One region of the Stenotrophomonas maltophilia group sp. P373 genome, then DNA from elsewhere that is predicted to be linked to it. Evidence: riboswitches for the same ligand, from Rfam matches in the RefSeq annotation. Region 1 holds a riboswitch; the other holds the start of a gene.
The links. A riboswitch is a leader RNA that binds a small molecule or an ion and turns the genes downstream of it on or off. The one in region 1 is predicted to bind glycine.
Positions count from the first base shown of each region.

Region 2: it holds a riboswitch for glycine, as region 1 does, so the genes downstream of both, gcvP (aminomethyl-transferring glycine dehydrogenase) here and ACSYHF_RS18325 (trimeric intracellular cation channel family protein) in region 1, are expected to answer to the same signal.

Region 1 is NZ_CM129994.1:3,951,946-3,958,664, reverse strand. Features, by position in the region: gene ACSYHF_RS18345 (hypothetical protein) at 1-160, shown strand, start outside; gene ACSYHF_RS18340 (3-deoxy-7-phosphoheptulonate synthase) at 456-1,529, shown strand; gene ACSYHF_RS18335 (hypothetical protein) at 1,581-1,820, opposite strand; gene ACSYHF_RS18330 (hypothetical protein) at 1,858-2,727, shown strand; gene ACSYHF_RS18325 (trimeric intracellular cation channel family protein) at 2,756-3,373, opposite strand; glycine riboswitch at 3,458-3,561, opposite strand; glycine riboswitch at 3,575-3,664, opposite strand; gene ACSYHF_RS18320 (GIY-YIG nuclease family protein) at 3,705-3,971, shown strand; gene ACSYHF_RS18315 (nuclear transport factor 2 family protein) at 4,043-4,474, shown strand; gene ACSYHF_RS18310 (hypothetical protein) at 4,478-4,933, shown strand; gene ACSYHF_RS18305 (NAD(P)/FAD-dependent oxidoreductase) at 5,014-6,294, opposite strand; gene ACSYHF_RS18300 (NYN domain-containing protein) at 6,418-6,719, shown strand, end outside.
Region 2 is NZ_CM129994.1:3,207,414-3,214,132, forward strand. Features, by position in the region: gene ACSYHF_RS14970 (hypothetical protein) at 1-269, opposite strand, end outside; gene ACSYHF_RS14975 (siderophore-interacting protein) at 338-1,234, opposite strand; gene ACSYHF_RS14980 (multidrug effflux MFS transporter) at 1,379-2,605, opposite strand; glycine riboswitch at 2,905-3,007, shown strand; gene gcvP (aminomethyl-transferring glycine dehydrogenase) at 3,070-5,937, shown strand; gene ACSYHF_RS14990 (VOC family protein) at 6,031-6,441, opposite strand; gene ACSYHF_RS14995 (amino acid permease) at 6,628-6,719, opposite strand, start outside.

The sequences.
Region 1 (6,719 bases):
AGCGGTACTGCGCCGGCTGGTGTCCGATCTCTACACCACCCGTTCCCTGCTCAATCCCGAGCAGCTGGACGAGGCCCGGCAGGAGCTGGACCGCGTGCTGGAGCGCTGGGCCGACATCCACGAAGGCCTGCTGCTGGACGTGGAAGTGCATGGCAGATGAGCGACGTTGCACAGCGGCCACCGCCTGCGCTGCGCAGTCAGGCGCATCACTGAACCGCGCCCCCAGTTGCGGATGAAACATTTTGCACTGCGCAAAAGCTGTGCTATCAATAGATCCCATGAACGCAGCCGCTACCCGCTTTTACTGGTATTACTTTCCGAAGCCACTGGCGGAGGAAGGACTGCGCTCACCCTGAAGAAAGCTTCAGACGCATTCCCGAAAGCCGCCAGCGAACCTGGCGGCTTTTTTCATGCCGCCACGCTGGGGACCCCCAACGTTCCGGAGATCTCCTGCAATGCCCCCGCACACCGACGACCTGCGTATCCGCACCATCGAACCGCTGACACCGCCTGCCCAGCTGCTGGCGATGCTGCCCTGTGACGATGAAGCTTCCGACACCGTCAGCGCCTCGCGCGCGGCCCTGCACCAGATCCTGCACGGCCGTGACGACCGCCTGGCGGTGGTGGTGGGCCCGTGCTCGATCCACGACCCGAAGGCCGCCATCGAGTACGCCCAGCGCCTGAAGCCGCTGCGCGACGCGCTGGCTGGCGAGCTGGAAATCGTCATGCGCGTGTACTTCGAGAAGCCGCGCACCACGGTGGGCTGGAAGGGCCTGATCAACGACCCGGACCTGGACGGCAGCTTCAGGATCGACAAGGGCCTGCGCATCGCCCGTGGCCTCCTGCGCGACATCAACAAGCTCGGCCTGCCGGCCGGTGTTGAATTTCTCGATGTGATCTCGCCGCAGTACATCGCCGACCTGGTGGCATGGGGCGCGATCGGCGCACGCACCACCGAAAGCCAGGTGCATCGCGAGCTGGCTTCGGGGCTGTCGTGCCCCGTCGGCTTCAAGAACGGCACCGATGGCAACGTGAAGATCGCCGCCGACGCGGTGGGTGCGGCATCCAACCCGCATCATTTCCTGTCGGTCACCAAGCAGGGTGGCACTGCCATCGTGTCGACCACCGGCAACCCGGATTGCCATGTGATCCTGCGCGGTGGCAAGCAACCGAACTACGACGCTGGCAGCGTGGCTGAGGCCTGCCAGGTGCTGGCCAAGGCCAAGCTGCCGGCGCGCCTGATGATCGATGCCAGCCATGCCAACAGCCTGAAGAACCCCGAGAACCAGCCGAAGGTGATCGACGACATCGCCGCTCAGATGGAAGACGGCGAACAGCGCATCGTGGGCGTGATGATCGAGAGCCATCTGGTCGGGGGCCGCCAGGAACTGGTGGAAGGCCAGCCGCTGGTCTACGGGCAGAGCATCACCGATGGCTGCATCGACTGGGACACCACCGTGACGGTGCTGGAGCGACTGGCTGCGGCCGTGCGCGCCCGTCGCGACGTGAAGGTGTCTGAAGCCGCCTGAGTGCGGCACGTGTGTGGATGGCGGCCAGCGCCTGCGGGGGTGCGGCCGCGATCAGGGCCGGCCGGAGTTGGAGACCGGCCCATCTGCACCGGCGATGCGCCTGGCGCTGCGCATGAGCGACAGCGCCAGGTACATCGCCGGGGTGGTGTGGATCCCGACGAACGCGTTGGACTTGATGGATAGATCCACGCTATGCGTGGATTCCACAGTAGATCCACGCCATGCGTGGATATTGGCAAACCAGGCGACACGATTTCGGAAGAGTTGCATGGAGTCTTCCTGCAGCTTCATTCGAAGATTGCAGCCCTTGTCTGGTTGGACCCCGCCAATGCATGTTTTCCCGAACGACAGCTCTCTGGATTCAGCGTGCCGGTCGACTTCCAGTGAAGCTGCCAAGGCGCTCTTACGCTTGAAAGGCGGCCGGATTGCCGATGACGCGATCTCCGTCATCGAGGACTGGATCGAACCATCGTCTCCTGTGGCGACGGCGAGCCTGCTGGCTGAACTCGATGAAAGAATCGAGATCCATCGCAGCAATGGTGATCAGACGCTTCTGCGCACCACGCTGAAAGCGCGAGCGATGATCGCCGCGTCCACCGACGAAGAGCCTGGTGAAGATGCGCGGGAATCATCGTTCAGGATAGTACCCGCAGCATCCCTCATCGGAGACTGGCACTCGGACGTCGAAACGAGTTGCCTGATCGTTGATGGAGATCTGAGCGTCGAAGGCGTGCTGGCGCTCAATGACCTGGGCGAGACGTTGTGTGTAATCGTTCTGGGTAACCTCAGCGCCCGTAATCTTGACTGCGGCGGTTGGGTCTTTGTGCGCGACGATCTCGCATGTGAGCATCTCCATGCGTGCTCGCTCAACGACGGAGTTCTGGCCGTGGGCGGAAGTATGAGCGTGCAGACGTATCTCGAGATAGGCACATACACGCAGGTCGGTCTTGATCTTCGCGCCAGGTTCCTTTCCACCGTCCAGAACGAAATCGTCGTTGAGGGGGCGGTTCACTGCCCGGATTTCAGTAGACGATCCGATCCTGACTACCTGTCTGAATGGGTAGATCCCGAGCTTCTTGAGCGGGTCGAATCTGACAGCGATGGCTGTGAGAGCCCGTGGACCTTCTATCCTTCGGAGGCCTACCGGCAGCGCATCATCGCGAGCAGGAGCCCCATGAGTCCCAAGCTGCGCGATTGAGCCGGGCGCGTGCCCCGCCGTGCGAACCTCAATGCACTTCGTCGTGGTACACGAACTTCGGCATTTCCCAGCGATAGTGGATCGCCAGCAGGCGCAGCGCGAAGCCGCCGCCCAGGCAGCACAGGATCGCGGTGGCGTCGGCCACGCCCCAGTGCAGCAGCAACAGATACGCCGCGCCGGTCAGCAGCGCGATGATCGCGTACAGCTCCTTCTGGAAGATCAGCGGCACCTCGTTGCAGAGGATGTCGCGCAGCACGCCGCCGAACGCGCCGGTCAGCATGCCGGCGATCAGCACGATCGGCATCGCATGGCCGGCCTCGCGCGCGATCGAGCAGCCGATCAGGGTGAAGGCGATCAGACCCAGGCCATCGAGCACCAGGAAGGTGCGCCGGAAGTGGTGCATCCAGCGCGCCACCCAGGTGGCGATCAGCGCCGCGCATACGGTGAACCCCAGGTACTCGGGATGCTTCACCCAGCCCAGCGGATAGTGGCCGAGCAGGATGTCGCGCAGTGATCCACCACCGAGGGCAGTGACACAGGCGATCATGACCACACCGAACAGGTCCATGCGGCGGCGGCCGGCAGACAGTGCGCCGGTCATGGCTTCGGCGGAAATGGCAACCAGGTAGATGATGGACAGCAGCATGGAACAGGCTCCGGGCGCGGTGGGGCCGGCCATGCGCAACTGCCACCACTGCCTGCGCAATGACGGGATGACGATGACCGGTGCCGCTCCCGCTGTCCTTTTGCCTGAGAGTTCAGCGGCATGGGCCGCGTGCCCCTTCGGCGGATCGTCCCGGGCGTGCCCGGTGACCTCTCTCCAGCTCGGCGAGTCGAATGCATGGTTGGTGGGATTCCAGCCCACCGGCCTGAGCGATCATGGGAGCCTGCGCCTTCGGCGGGCGCCAGCGCGGCGCCTCTCTCCTGCATTCGGCCGCCAGTATATCCGCTGCAGTGCAGCACGGCATAATCCGGGCATGGCCCCGTCCCTCCGCCCCTGGTTCCTGTACCTGCTCGAATGCCGCGATGGCAGCTATTACGCCGGCATCAGCACCGACGTGGATGCGCGTTTCGCCGCCCACCAGGCCGGCAAGGGCGCGCGCTACACCCGGGCCCGGCCACCGCTGCGAGTGCTGGCCGTGCGCGAATACCCGGACCGGGCCGCCGCCTCACGCGCCGAGTGGCAACTCAAGCAGCAGCCCCGCGAACGCAAGCTGGCCTGGCTGCAGGCGCCGGTCCTGTAGATCCACGCCACGCGTGGATGGGCTACCCGGCCCATGCGATGATCGCCCCGCGCCCAGAGCTGGAGACCCGGATGTCCACGATCGCCCTGCTGTTCGCTCTTTCCGCAGCAACGAGCCCTGCCCCCGACCCGGCCACCATCGCGGCCATCGAAGCCACCTGCCACGACTACGTCGATGGCCAGCTGGAGGCCGACCCGCAGCGCGTCGCCCGCTCCCTGCATCCGGACCTGGCCAAGCGCGCTGTGCTCGGCGATACACCCGACGAACGCCTGGGCCTGCGCCGGATGTCGAAGGAAGAACTGGTCTCGCTGACGAAGCAGGGCGCGTTGAAGACCCCGAAGGATCAATGGGATCGTCGCTGCACGGTGCTGGACGTGACCGGCAACGCGGCCTCGGTGCGGCTGGAGACCCCGTGGTTCGTCGATTACTTCCACATGGGGCGCTTCGACCAGCGCTGGGTCATCGTCAACGCGTTGTGGTATCCAAAGCCGAAGGCACAGTGAGCGATGCGTGCCGCCGGCAAAGCATGGATCTCCGTCGTCGTGCTGGTCGCCGGCATCGCGCTGCTGCCTGGCCTGCTGTACCTGCTCGGGCTGGCATTGGCAGGCGGTCGGCCGACGCCGGCCGAACGCGCGCCCAGTGGTGTGGCAGCGTGCAGCAGTGAACCACGCGCGGGATACCAGCCGATGAATCCCTGGCGTTTCGCCGCGCAGTTCTTCGACAAGGACGTGATGAAGAAGAAGGTGCCGGAAGTGGAGCGGGAGGCCTTCTGGATTGCCCGACGCCACCTGTGGCGGCAACCACAGCGCGGCATGCCGCGCTGGCATCTCAGCAGTACCGCATTGACGATCTGGATCACCCGGCATTGGAGTACTGCGCAGATTGCCGACACCGCGAGGAAGGAGGACTTCTGCCGGACCTGGTCGAAACGGCGGGTGCCCGGTGGCCCGATGAACCAGTAGATCCACGCCATGCGTGGAGGGTGTTGACCGGGTCAGAGTCCTTTCCTGCGGAAAGGGATCCGACCCCGCTGCGTGCAGCCCTACCGCTTCGGCCGCCGGTCGTCGCGGTCATCACCGAAGATGATGCGCGCACTGCGCTGGTAGCTCCAGTACGCGACCGCCCAGTTCAGCAGCACCACGATGCGGTTGCGGAAGCCGATCAGGAAGAACACGTGCGCGGCCAGCCAGAACCACCAGGCCAGCACGCCGGAAAGCTGCAGCCGGCCCAGGTGCACGATCGCGGCCATGCGGCCGATGGTGGCCAGGTTGCCGTAGTCGGCGTACTTGAACGGGCCGGGCTCGGGCTTGCCGTGCAGGCGCGCGCGGATCACCTCGGCCACGTATTTGCCCATCTGCTTGGCGGCCGGTGCCACCCCGGGGACCGGCTTGCCGTCGGCCTGGCTCAGTGCGGCCAGGTCGCCGGCCACGAACAGCTCCGGGTGACCGGGCAGGGTCAGGTCCGGTTGCACCGGCACGCGTCCGGCGCGGTCCAGTGGCACGTCCAGCGTGCGCGCCAGCGGTGAAGCGGCTACGCCGGCGGCCCAGACCACGGTGCGCGCCGGTACGAACTGTTCGCCGAGCTTGAAGCCCTGGCTGTCGATGTCGCTCACCGGGGTACCGGTCAGCACTTCCACGCCCAGCTTTTCCAGTTGGCGGCGCGCCTTCAGCGAAAGCACATCCGGGAACGAGGACAGCACGCGCGGCCCAGCCTCGACCAGCCGCACCCTGGCGCTGGCCGGGTCGATGTGGCGGAATTCGTTGCGCAGCGTGTGGCGCGCGATCTCGGCCAGGGTGCCGGCCAGTTCGACGCCGGTGGGACCACCACCGACGATGGCGAAACTCAGCCACGCCGCCTTTTTCGCCGGGTCCGGTTCGGCCTCGGCGCGTTCGAACGCCAGCAGCAGCTTGCGGCGCAGCGCGATGGCATCGTCCAGCGTCTTCAGGCCGGGCGCATCATCGGCCCATTGATCGTTGCCGAAGTAGGCGTGGGTGGCGCCGGTGGCCAGCAGCAGGCTGTCGTAATCCAGCGTGCTGCCATCGGCCATGCGGATCTGCCGCGCCCGCTTGTCGATGGCCACCACTTCGCCGAGGCGGACTTCCACATTGCGCTGGTGGCCGAGGATGTGGCGCAGCGGTGCGGCGATATCCGGCGCGGACAGGCCGGCGGTGGCCACCTGGTACAGCAGCGGCTGGAACAGGTGATGGTTGCGGCGATCGACCAGGGTGATGCGTATGCGCTCGCGGGCCAGGGCACGGGTGGCCCAGAGACCGGCAAAACCGCCGCCGACAACGACCAGGTGGGGAACGCGCTCGCGACTCATCGACTCACTCCAGTGGGGGCATCGGGGGAAGCGCCTGGCATCTTCGCACGGCGGCCACCTGTCACGTCAGCGCCTGCCCGGATCGGCGATACTCGGGTTCAGGCAACGGCCCGTGAGGAGCCCATGAGCGAACCGGAAAAGCGCATCGCCCTGTTGATCGACGCCGACAATGCGCCGGCCTCGAAGATCGACGAGGTCCTGGCGGAAGTCGCCCGCTACGGCGTGGCCAACGTGCGCCGTGCCTACGGCAACTGGAAGAGCCCGCGACTGAAGGGGTGGGAAGCGGTGCTGCATGAGTATGCGATCCGCCCGATCCAGCAGTTCGCCTACAGCAAGGGCAAGAACGCTTCGGACATGGCGATGGTGATCGATGCCATGGACCTGCTGTACGCGCGCAACCTTGATGGCTTCGCCATCGTTTCCAG
Region 2 (6,719 bases), 740 kb from region 1:
ACCGGCGTGCCGTTGCGCTCGTGCAGTTCACCGGCCTGCATGATCAGCGCCAGTACCTGTGCGGCAGAGTCACTGTGGCCGGCGATACGGCCGTCCATGCCCAGCACCCATTCGCCGTCGCGGCGCACGACACCGGCCAGCAGGGTGCGCTGCGCGTCGCGCAGTTCGGCATGCGGCTCCACCGGCGAAGCCTGGGCAGCGGCCTTGTTGGCGGCCTGCTTTTCCTGGCGACGGCGCTGGTCGCGGCGGGTCTTGGAGCTGGTGGACATGGTGCAATACCGCTGCGAGGGGGGCGCAAGGATAGCGCACCCCACCCGCCACGCCGCTTCACACCCGCTCAATCCAGCACTTTGCCGTGCCGCCAGTAGCCCATGAAGGTGATCGCGCGGCGGTCCAGCCCGCAGTCACGGACCAGATGGCGACGGATCGCCATCACCGCCCCCGCCTCGCCTGCCACCCAGGCATACAGCGGCCCTGCCACGCTGGCATCGGCCTGTTCCCAGAGGATCTGCGTATCGACGTCGATCTCCTCCGGCGCATCGCCGGCAACCACGCCCGAGGCCGCTGCCAGCCGCGCCTGCACCGCCTGCAACAGAGGCGCCCCGTACGCCGCGCGCCCGCGCGGCAGCCAGACCAGCTCGGCGGTAGCCGGTGCCTTCAGCGGCACCGCGTCGCCGGCCTGCGCCACTTCCAGCAAGGCCAGCGTACGCGGCGGATCCACCATGGCCGCCAGTTCCTCAAGAATGCCAGCCACCGCCGGTAACGCGGTTTCATCGGCCACCAGCAGCACCTGGCCGACGCCGGCCGGCGGCTTCCATTCCCAACCTTCACTGCTGTCGGCGCAGTCGGCATCGGGAGCCAGCAACACCACACGGTCGCCGGGGCGTGCATGGATGGCCCAGCGTGAGGCCGGCCCGGTCTCGCCATGCAGCACGAAATCAACATCGACCTCGCCCAGCTCTGCACGCAGCTGGCGGATGGTGTAGGTGCGCATCGGCGGGCGCTGATCGTCCGGCAGCGCCCGGTAGCGCGGATACCAGTCCTCGCCGCAGGGCACCTGCGGCAGGTCCTGGCCAGGCAAGGGGAAGAACACCTTGATGCGCTGGTCCGGGCCTTCGGTCTTCATCCGCGCCACGTCGGCGCCGGTGAACACCATGCGGTCCAGGGAAGGGGAAAGAACGCGGCGCTCCTTCAGCGCCACCTCGAACAGGCGGTAGGTCTGCTGCGCAGCCATTTGGGGGAAACCTCATGCAACGACATCGGATCGGCTGGCTGTCGTGCATCCACGCACCGGCTGGCTGGAGTGCCCAGCCTAGTCCGGCCGTTCTCTGCCGCAAGTGTTTCGGGCATCGTGGCCCGCCCTACCCCTGCGCGCTGCTCAGTGACCCGTGCAGGCTGCCTGCGCCGCACGCTCGCGCTGGTGTTCCCAGTACCAGAACACGAAACCGGCGCCGAAGAACGCCGCCTGGCCCAGTGCCAGGTGCAGCGGGCTACCGCTCAGCAGTGGTGACACCACGCCGGCCACCACGGTGCTGATCATCAGCTGCACAAAGGCCTGCAGCGACGAGGCCAGGCCGCGCTGATGCGGGTACATGTCCAGTACCGCCAGCGCCAGGATCGGGAAGATCAGCGCCATGCCCATGCCCCCCAGGAAGATCGGCAGTACCGCCCATGGCAGTACGAACTGTGGCGACAGCACCACGTAGCCAACGTTCAACAGCACCGACAATGCGCACAGGCCGAAACCAATGGAGACCTGGCGGGTGGGCGTGGTGTGCCCGGCCATGCGCCCGGACAGGAATGAGCCGGTGGTCATGCCGCCGATGGTCGGGATGAACAACCAGGCAAACCCGCCCTCGCCCAGGTGCAGGTGCTGCATCACGAACACCGGCGCCGAGGAGATGTACAGGAAGATTCCACCAAAGCCGATGCTGCCGGCCAGCGCCAGGCGCAGGAAGCGTGGATTGAAACCGATGCGCACGTAATCACGCATCAACGCGCGCGGTGACAACGGCACGCGCGCTTCGACCGGATGGGTCTCGGGCAGGTAGCGTGCAGTGGCCGCCAGCAGGACCAGCCCGAACACCACCAGGAACCAGAAGATCAGCGGCCATCCCGCGCCACTGAGCAGGATCCAGCCACCGATGATCGGCGCGATGGCCGGGGCGATGCCGAACAGCATGGACACCTGGCTCATCAGCCGCTGCGCGTCATGGCCGTGGTACAGGTCGCGGATCACCGCGCGGCCGACGATCATGCCGACACCCGCCGACAGGCCCTGCAGCGCGCGGAAGGCCAGCAGCGTGGTCAGGTCGGTGGACAGTGCGCAGCCCACCGAGGCGCCGACGAACACCACCAGTCCACCGAGGATCACCCGCTTGCGGCCCCAGGCGTCGGACAGCGGGCCGTGCGCCAGGCTCATCAGGCCGTAGAACAGCAGGTACACGCTGATGGTCTGCTGCACCGCCACCTCGTCCACCGCCAGGCGCCGGGCCAGCTGCGGGAAGGCCGGGAAGATGGTGTCGATCGAGAACGGGCCGAACATGGCCAGGCCGGCAAGCAGCAGGGCCATGCGGCGGGTGGAGGGAGCAACAGCGGCGGTCATGGGAAGGGCGTCCGGCAGGGCCATGCGTGGCACGCACGGCGGGCGCCGGTCCCTGTCTGCAGGGAGGGCGCCAGATGAATTCGGGTATCTGGCCATCATAGGTGGGGATTGCGCCTGATGCCATGCAGCGATGCACAAAACGCACGTCCGGGCCATCGGCCATTCAGGCGCAGCGGCCAGGCCCGTAGACGGCCAGCGGGCCCGCAACGGGCTATAATCGGCGGGCAACACGGTGGGAGAAGCGGAACACCGCTGCCGAAGGCGCAACGCCCGTAATCGCTCAGGCCCGATACCACCCGTAACAGAACTCTGGAGAGACCGGTTCGATCCGGCGCCGAAGGGGCACGAAGCCGCGGTTTTCCGCGCTTCCAAACTCTCAGGCAAAAGGACAGAGGGGCGCCCCGCAGACCGCCGACCGGCGGCTTGTGCCCGTGCGTGTGCCCTTTCCTGACGGATCCTTCGCCATGTCCCAGAACACCCCTTCCCTGCGTGAGCTCGAGCACCACAATGCGTTCGTCGAGCGCCACATCGGCCCCAACGATGCCGAGATCGCGCAGATGCTCGACGTCGTCGGCCACGCGTCGCTGGATGCGATGACCGATGCCATCGTGCCGGCCAAGATCAAGTCGCCGGCGCCGCTGGCGCTGCCGGAGTCGATGACCGAAGTGCAGGCACTGGCGAAGATCCGCGCGATCGCCGACAAGAACACCGTGCTGCGCAGCTTCATCGGCCAGGGCTACTACGGTACCCACACCCCGAACGTGATCCTGCGCAACATCCTGGAAAACCCGGCCTGGTACACCGCCTACACCCCGTACCAGGCCGAGATCTCGCAGGGCCGCATGGAAGCGCTGATCAACTTCCAGACCCTGTGCGCCGACCTGACCGGCATGGAGATCGCCAACGCCTCGCTGCTGGACGAAGCCACCGCCGCCGCTGAAGCGATGACCCTGGCCAAGCGTTCGGCCAAGTCGAAGTCGGACACCTTCTTCGTGCACGACGCCGTGCACCCGCAGACCCTGGAACTGCTGCGTACCCGCGCTGAACCGATGGGTATCGTGCTGCGCGTCGGCACCCCGGCCGAAGCACTGGAAGCGGAAGCCTTCGGCCTGCTGCTGCAGTACCCGGACACCTTCGGCCAGATCGGCGATTACAAGGCCCTGGTCGAGGCCGTGCACGCACGCGGCGGCCTGGTGGCCGTGGCCACCGACCTGCTGGCGCTGACCCTGCTGGCCGCACCGGGCGAATGGGGCGCGGACATCGTGGTCGGCAACAGCCAGCGTTTCGGCGTGCCGTTCGGCTTCGGCGGCCCGCACGCCGCGTTCATGGCCTGCCGTGACGCCTACAAGCGCTCGATGCCGGGCCGCCTGATCGGCGTTTCGGTCGATGCCCAGGGCAACCCGGCCTACCGCCTGACCCTGCAGACCCGCGAGCAGCACATCCGCCGCGAGAAGGCCACCTCCAACATCTGTACCGCACAGGTGCTGCTGGCGGTGATGGCCTCGATGTATGCGGTCTACCATGGTCCGGAAGGCCTGACCCGCATCGCCCGGCGCACCCACCGCCTGGCCTCGATCCTGGCTGCGGCACTGCGCAACGCCGGCGTGCAGGTCGGTGGCGACTTCTTCGACACCCTGCACGTCACCGGCGTGCATGCCGATGAGATCCACGCCAAGGCACGCGCCGCCGGTTACAACCTGCGCGCGATCGACAGCGACTCGGTCGGCATCAGCCTGGACGAGACCGCCACCCGCGCCGACGTGGTCGCGCTGGCCGCCGTGTTCGGCGCGCAGGCTGACGTCGAGGCGCTGGACGCCAGCACCGCCGACGCGCTGCCGGCCGGCCTGCTGCGCCAGTCCGCGTTCCTGACCCATCCGGTGTTCAACACCCACCACAGCGAGCACGAACTGCTGCGCTACCTGCGTTCGCTGGCCGACAAGGACCTGGCGATGGACCGCACGATGATCCCGCTGGGCTCGTGCACCATGAAGCTCAACGCCACCGCCGAGATGATCCCGGTGACCTGGCCGGAGTTCTCGCAGATCCACCCGCTGGTGCCGGCCGACCAGGCGCTGGGCTACAAGGAACTGATCGACACGCTGGAAGCGATGCTGGTCGAATGCACCGGCTACGACGCGGTCAGCCTGCAGCCGAACTCCGGCGCGCAGGGCGAGTACGCCGGCCTGCTGGCGATCCGCGCCTACCACCGCTCGCGCGGCGAAGGCCACCGCGACATCTGCCTGATCCCGGACTCGGCGCACGGCACCAACCCGGCCTCGGCGCAGATGTGCGGCATGAAGGTCGTGGTGACCAAGACCGATGCCAACGGCAACGTCGACGTCGAGGACATCCGCCTCAACGCCGAGAAGTACAGCGACCGCCTGGCCGCGATCATGATGACCTACCCGTCCACGCACGGCGTGTTCGAGGAAGAGGTGGTCGAGATCTGCGAGATCATCCACAAGCACGGCGGCCAGGTGTACACCGACGGCGCCAACATGAACGCCCTGGTCGGCGTGGCCAAGCCGGGCAAGTGGGGTTCGGACGTTTCGCACCTGAACCTGCACAAGACCTTCTGCATCCCGCACGGCGGTGGTGGCCCGGGCGTGGGCCCGTGCGCGGTCAAGGAGCACCTGGCCCCGTTCCTGCCGGGCAAGCTGGGTGACAACGGCCCGGTCGGCATGGTCAGCGCGGCCAGCTTCGGCAGTGCTTCGATCCTGCCGATCAGCTGGATGTACATCGCGATGATGGGCCGCGAAGGCCTGCGCAAGGCCACCCAGGTCGCGCAGCTCAACGCCAACTACATCGCCAAGCGCCTGGCTCCGCACTTCAAGACCCTGTACACCGGCCGTAACGGCCTGGTGGCGCACGAGTGCATCCTGGACGTGCGCCCGCTGGAGAAGACCAGCGGCATCGGCGCCGAGGACGTCGCCAAGCGCCTGATCGACTTCGGCTTCCACGCCCCGACCCTGAGCTTCCCGGTCGCGGGCACGCTGATGGTCGAACCGACCGAGAGCGAGTCGCTGCACGAGCTGGATCGCTTCATCAACGCGATGATCCAGATCCGAGAGGAAATCAGCGCGATCGAAGACGGCCGCCTGGACCGCGAGGACAACCCGCTGAAGAACGCGCCGCACACCGCCACCGCGGTGACCGCCAGCGAGTGGACCCACGCCTACCCGCGCGAACTGGCCGCCTTCCCGCTGGCCAGCCTGAAGCAGAGCAAGTACTGGCCGCCGGTGGCACGCGTCGACAACGTGTACGGTGACAAGAACGTGATGTGCGCCTGCATCCCGGTCGATGCCTACAAGGATGATGAAGTCGAGGCTTGATTCCTCACTGCATCGATAAAGAAAAACGGCCCGCGCAAGCGGGCCGTTTTCATGAGGGCGTGTGAACCAGGGTCCACACCCACAGTTACCCGATCACGGGTCCGGCATCTGTCCCAGGCTCAACTGCCACGATACGCCGAAGCGGTCCTGCACCCAGCCATAGCGGTTGCTGAAGTCGTAATCACCCACCGGCATCAACCAATGGCCGCCCTCGCCCAGCACGCGTGCCGCACGCTCGAACTGCTCGGCACCGGAACACTCGACGAACAGCGAGATCGACGGGCTGAAGGTGAAGTCGTGCACATCCAGGCTGTCGAAGCACAGGTAATGGGTGCCACCGAGCAGGAAGATGGCCTGGCGGACCTGTCCGGGTACGCCGGCGCCGGCCCCCTCGGGGTGGCGTTGCAGGGCCAGCAGGCGGAAATCGGCAAAGGCTTCGGCGTACAGGGCCAGCGCGGCCTCGGCCTGGCCGGTGAACATCAGGAAGGGACGGCTGCGCAGCATGCGGTACTCCTGGTCGACGGGCCGCTGGCGGCCCACACGATCAGGATGGCACGGCGGATGTATGCCGGCTGTAGAGCCGAGCCCGCGCTCGGCTGGCGACTACGCGAACAGCAGCCGACCACAGGGTCGGCTCTACAGAAACTACAGCAACCGCAGCCGACCGTAGGGTCGGCTCTACAGCTTCAGTCACGCCTCGCGCATGCGCCGGGCGATGGCGCTGCCGGCGGCGATGGTGGCGGTCAGCGCCACCATCGACAGGAACTGCAGGCGGGTGTGCG